DNA from 2 places in the Butyrivibrio sp. XBB1001 genome. Region 2 is predicted to be linked to the other one. Evidence: predicted binding sites of a transcription regulator. Region 2 holds the regulator's gene; the other holds the start of a gene.
What was found. The regulator HrcA, encoded in region 2, represses chaperone genes, less so after heat shock. The targets are predictions, from matches to a motif close to TGTTAGCACTCNNNNNNNNNGAGTGCTAACA.

Region 1 (3,214 bases), on a different contig from region 2:
GCAGTTTCATCCTGCTTCTTTAACTTCTGCAAAAGCTCAGATTGGTAAACACTTCCGGAGCCCTTTACGTTGCTAAGGTGGCTATCAAGAAAATTGGTCTTTGATGAGGAGCTGGATTTCTTGGAGGAACTGGTTGCTGATGAAGAGCTTGTGTTTGCAGCATTGTCTACAGCAGTCGTAGTAGAACCAGTCTCTCTATAGGCGTTAAGAGCCGTCTTGTTTCCAACTTTTTTTACATATGATTTCATAAGGGAACCATAAGAGCCATTCTTGATGCTTGCATAGTCACCAATAAGACCACTCATGCTGGACATATAATCGAATTTACCAGATAAACTTGAAAAGAAATTTGTGCTCATTGACTCACCTCCTTGAGAGCTATTGGAGCTTTTAAAAACTGTTTCAGAAAATCCTTTTCTGAAAAATGCGTACACTTTCTTATGATTATTATTGGCCAAAGGTAATCATAAAGCAATTAAACCAGAATAAAATAATCTTAAATTATGCTTAACTGCATTGAAATATTGCATCACTCCTTGTATAGACGAATAATTATCTTGAATTGACTTCCCATTTGCTCTGAGGAGATATGTGCTACAATAATAAAGTGCTGTCAGATTCTTTTGCTTACTTGATGATGACGGCGCAAACAGCAAGAACAAAGAGGAAAAGGAGAAAAGTTATGGAACAAAAGAAAAATAGTTGGGTGAGTGCCCTTATCATTGGAATCAGTGTTATGGTAAGCTGTGTTGCAATTGCTTTTGGACTTTCACATTTCAGGTCAGAAAGTACACATACGATCACAGCTACAGGCAGCGCAAGCGTGGATTTTGAGTCAGATATCATAATCTGGCGCGGCTCATTTTCAAGAACAGCCTGGACATCCCAGGAAGCATACACTGCAATCAAAAATGATGCAGACCTTGTTAAGAACTATCTTACAAGTAATGGAATCACAGAGGATGAGATTGTATTTGACTCTGTAGATATTCGTAGAACCTATCATGACAACTATGATGACAACGGCAATTACATAGGCTCTGAGGCTGATGGCTATGAGCTTACACAGAGCGTTACAGTATCATCATCAAATCTTGATGTAGTTGAAAAAATATCTCGAGATATTTCCAGCCTTCTTGATAAGGGAGTAGAGCTTACATCAGGTTCTCCTGAATACTATTATTCAGACCTTGATGCTCTTAAGCTTGACCTTATTGATAAGGCATCTATAAATGCCAAGGACAGGATTGATATTATTGCCAAGAATACAGGAGCAGATCTTGGCAAACTCAAGAACTCAAGCCTTGGCGTTTTCCAGATAACTGCCAAGAATTCTGGCACCAGCAGTTATTCTTATGACGGAGCATTTGATACAGATTCCAGATATAAGACAGCATCTATAACAGTTAAACTTGAGTATGACCTTAAATAACTTGACTTTTTATAATAATAGCACTAATATTAGTTCTTAGAGATTAGCACTCAATAAAACAGAGTGCTAACAGATTTAAAAAATACTGAATTTTTCATATAAGGAGGCTTTATTATGAAGTTAGAACCACTTGCAGACAGAGTTGTGCTTAAGGCGCTTGAGGCTGAAGAGACTACAAAATCAGGAATCGTTCTTCCTGGAGCTGAGAAGGAGAAGCCACAGCAGGCAGAGGTTATTGCTGTAGGTCCTGGCGGAGTAGTAGATGGCAAGGAAGTTAAGATGCAGGTTAAAAAGGGTGACAATGTCATCTATTCTAAATATGCAGGAACAGAAGTTAAACTTGATGATGAGACATTCATCATTGTTAAGCAGAACGACATCCTCGCAATCATTAAATAAGCTAATAAAAATAATTTAAATATTTGGAGGCAATAAAAATGGCAAAGACAATTAAGTACGGCGCTGACGCCCGCACAGCTATGGTAGAAGGCGTTAATAAGCTTGCAGATACAGTAAGAGTTACAATTGGACCTAAGGGAAGAAATGTAGTTCTTGATAAATCTTATGGTGCACCTACAATCACAAACGATGGTGTTACTATTGCAAAAGAGATCGAGCTTGAGGATGCTTATGAGAACATGGGCGCTCAGCTTGTTAAGGAAGTTGCTACAAAGACTAACGATGTAGCAGGTGATGGTACAACAACAGCTACTGTCCTTGCACAGGCTATGATCAATGAAGGTGTTAAGAACCTTGCAGCTGGTGCTAACCCAATCGTACTTAGAAAAGGTATGAAGAAGGCTACAGACACAGCAGTTGAGTCTATCAGCAAGATGGCTACAAAGGTTAAGGGTAAAGAGCAGATCATGAGAGTAGCAGCAGTTTCATCAGGTGATGATGAAGTTGGACAGATGATCGCTGATGCTATGGAGAAGGTTTCTAACGATGGTGTTATCACAATCGAAGAGTCCAAGACAATGCAGACTGAGCTTGACCTTGTAGAAGGTATGCAGTTCGACAGAGGATATATCTCAGCTTACATGGCTACAGATATGGACAAGATGGAAGCTACACTTGATGATCCTTTCATCCTTATTACAGACAAGAAGATTTCTAACATTCAGGATATCCTTCCACTTCTTGAGCAGATTGTTAAGACAGGTTCTAAGCTCCTTATCATTGCTGAGGATGTTGAGGGTGAGGCTCTTACAACTCTTATTGTTAACAAGCTTCGTGGAACATTCAATGTAGTAGCTGTTAAGGCACCAGGTTATGGCGACCGCAGAAAGGCTATGCTTGAGGATATCGCAATCCTTACAGGCGGTAAGGTTATTTCTTCTGACCTTGGCCTTGAGCTTAAGGATACAACAATGGATGACCTTGGACGTGCTAAGAGCATCAAGGTTGAGAAAGAAAAGACAACTATCGTTGACGGTCTTGGCAACAAGGATGAGATCAAGGCAAGAGTTGCTCAGATCAAGAAGCAGATTGAAGATACAACATCTGATTTCGATAGAGAAAAGCTCCAGGAGAGACTTGCTAAGCTTGCTGGTGGCGTTGCAGTTATCAGAGTTGGTGCTGCTACAGAGACAGAGATGAAGGAAGCTAAGTACAGAATGGAAGATGCTCTTAATGCTACTAGAGCTGCTGTAGAAGAGGGTATCATCTTTGGTGGTGGTTCAGCTTATATCCACGCTTCCAAGGAAGTTGCTAAGCTCGTTGATTCTCTTGAAGGCGACGAGAAGACAGGTGCTAAGGTTGTTCTTAAGGCACTTGAAGCTC
Region 2 (3,214 bases):
TATGCATGCAAGCATACATATTTGAAACTTTGAATCCCTATATCACTCACTGTGCAACAGCAACCATGCTATGTCTAAGCACGGTGTCGTGGAACTTATATCCCTTTTGAAGTTCCTGTGCTACTATTCCGGATTCGTACTCCGCACTCTCAACCTGCATTACTGCATTGTGAAGGTTAGGATCGAATTCCTTACCCACAGCTTCAATTGGGGTTACTCCAAGATTTTCAAGTTCTTTGATAAGCTGCTTGTAAATCTTGTTCATACCGTCTGCAAAAGCTCCATCCTTTTCTGCCTCTGGAACTGCTGCAAGGCCTCTCTCGAAATTATCTATAACGGGAAGAAGTTTCTCAAGGACACTACCCTGGCCCTGTTCAAACATCTGAGCCTTTTCCTTGTCTGTTCTCTTCCTGAAGTTATCAAACTCGGCCATCTGTCTCATGACACGGTCATTGAGTTCTTCAACTTTTTCTTTAAGCGGATCCTTTTTCTCTTTCTTGGCAAAAGGTCCTTTCTTCTTGGGAGCTTCAGCATCTGCAGGCGCCTCAGCCTTGTCCGCTGAATCCTTATTTTCTGTTTCCTTGCTCTCTGTTTCCTTGTTCTCGGATTCCTTGTTCTCCGCTCTCTCTTCTGCTTCCTGTTCGAGCTCTTCCATGATATCTTCGAGAACCTCTTTCTCCTGCTCGGAAACCTGTTTCTCTTTCTTGTCTGTATTACTCAAATCGATTGCCTCCTGATGATAATCACTAATCTATGTCAAACTGCGCTAGTTCTTCTTGTAAAGGTCATCCAGCGCATGTCTCATATTCTTAAGAGTTGAAATAACCTTATCGTAGTCCATTCGCTTAGGTCCGATGATACCTACAGTTCCCTTCATTCCATCGCCTAGTTCATAGGTTGCTGTAACTACGCTGCAATCCTTCATGGCCTGTACAGGAGTTTCATTACCAATATAAACCTGTATTCCAGTCTCCTCAGTATCTGCTGAAAGAGTTCCCTCAACAATACTTGTAAGATCCTTGGTATCTTCGAAAGTGCTGATCAGCTCACTTGCCTTGGCACTGTCTGTAAGTTCCGGATACTTGAAAATATTCATTGTTCCGCTTGTGTAAATCTGCAGATCTTCATCAGCTGTGATGGATTCTGCTGCGGCATCTATAACATTGCCAATGATCTCACTGTGGATACCTGCCTCCTGTTTAACAGCAGCTATTAGGCCTAAGTTAATATCCTCAACTGCAAGACCATCAAGTCTTGTATTCATAAGGATGTTAAGCTTGAGCATTGTGGCATCATCTAAAACCTCCTCTACTGGGATGATCTTGTTCTTGATGACATTGCCCTCAATTACTATAGTAGCTAAAAGATGACCCTCGTCCACCTTGGAAATCTGTATGAATTTAAGCTTATTCTTCCTGATCTGAGGAGCAGAGATCATAGTTGCGTAGTTGGTATCTACGGCCAATGTCTTGGCAACCTGCTTGAGCAGATTCTCAAGCTTCTCTTCCTTGTCAAGAAGCATTTCCTTCATGTTCTCAACTTCCTGCTCTTTATCCCTTAGCATTTCATCTACATATACTCTGTAGCCCTGATCTGAAGGGATACGACCTGCTGAAGTATGAGGCTGTAAAATAAGTCCCATCTCTTCAAGGTCTGCCATCTCATTTCTGATTGTGGCTGAGCTAAGATTAAGATCTGTGTACTTGGAAATTGTACGACTTCCTACAGGCTCTCCTGTTTCCAAGTAGTTCTTAACTATGGCATGAAGTATTTTTCTTTTTCTCTCGTCTAGTTCCATAGGCCCTTCCTCTGCATTCACCGGTTAAATTCATTGGAATGGTATTTTTGAGTGTTAGCACTCACTAGGTTTGAGTGCTAACATCTTCTGTATCATAAAATATCACTCCCTACATCCAATGTCAACCTCTACATTTATTAATAATGTATGAAATATCAAAATGTAGAAAAAAAGAGACCCACATCTCAATTGATGCAGGTCTCTTCCTTATTTAATGTGATTTCTTATCAGCCACCGATAACACCAAGAAGCTTAGTTACAGTAACCTTAACTGGAGCTGAAGGCTCTGAATCATAAGATGGTGAACCTGTCTGGTGAGCAACTACCTTATAGTAGTAGTCCTTCTGGCCTACGAATACATTAAGGAGTGAATCGCCCTTAGAAGTACCAATCTTCTGGTAAGGTCCCTCTTCAGCCTTTGCACGATATACTACGTAGTAATCTGCGTTCTCATCCTTTGTCCACTTGATCTCTACGCCGCCAACTACCTGTGTAGCTGTAACGTTCTGAGGAGTAACTGGCTTATTTCTTCCAACTGAAACCTGATCTTCGATAACAGTTGCAGGAACTACCTCCTGATCCTCATTGTTGATACCAAATACCTCTGTCTTGATAACAGTGTCCTGAGCCTTAGTCCAGTCCTTAACAGCAAACTTTACGTGTAGAACCTTTCCGCTGCGGCTCTTTGGCTTAGCATTAACATAAGCAAATGCTACACCCTTTGAATCCTCATCTGAATAATCGCTATTGAAGTCCTCTATGTCAAAATTAACTTTATCAGCTGCCTTTGTCAGCTCAAGTACCTCAGGATCGTATGTTACAGCAACTCTACCATCTGTAGTAGTAACTGTATCAAGATTAAGATCATAAGTAACTGTCTGCTTTGAATCCCTTCCATCAACAGTAACACTTGTGTGAAGTGGGGCAACATCTGCTGCCGCAACTGTCTGTGCTGGTGCTACTGAGAAAAGAACTGCTGCTGTTAATCCGAGAACGACTCCCCTATTCAATAATTTAATCATCATTCTCTCCTCCTACAACTTCTTCATTTGAACCAGCCTCTCCAGCCTGATCCTCTACTACTTCATCATCAGAAGCGCCTGTAGATGCCTCGTCAGATGCCTCTTCTACTACCTCAGAAGAAGCTGCTACTGCTGCATCATCTGTCTTTTCATCTTCAGCAACTACGCTTGAAGCCTCACTTGATGCCTCTGAAGCGCTGTTATCTGCCTTAGCTGCTCTTGCAGCCTTGATCTGCTCAAAACGTGCTCTGAACTCTGCTGGAACATCATCTGGAAGGTTCTCAGGAAGTTCTTTATTGCCCTCATAAAGCTCATCATTTACGATAACTTTGATCTGAGCTGTAAGGTGCTCGCCATCAACTGTTGTGTTGATAGTCTTTGCTGTAACTATGCA

Region 1: a site for HrcA is predicted at 1,474-1,504, ahead of G631_RS0104840 (co-chaperone GroES). Genes of this name have one in related genera too.

What each region holds. Positions count from the first base shown of each region.
Region 1 covers NZ_AUKA01000002.1:468,556-471,769, forward strand. The annotation lists gene G631_RS0104830 (hypothetical protein) at 1-359, opposite strand, end outside; gene G631_RS0104835 (SIMPL domain-containing protein) at 683-1,432, shown strand; gene G631_RS0104840 (co-chaperone GroES) at 1,547-1,831, shown strand; gene groL (chaperonin GroEL) at 1,870-3,214, shown strand, end outside.
Region 2 covers NZ_AUKA01000007.1:54,921-58,134, reverse strand. The annotation lists gene grpE (nucleotide exchange factor GrpE) at 47-721, opposite strand; gene hrcA (heat-inducible transcriptional repressor HrcA) at 767-1,798, opposite strand; gene G631_RS0107875 (hypothetical protein) at 2,026-2,823, opposite strand; gene G631_RS18500 (S8 family serine peptidase) at 2,813-3,214, opposite strand, start outside.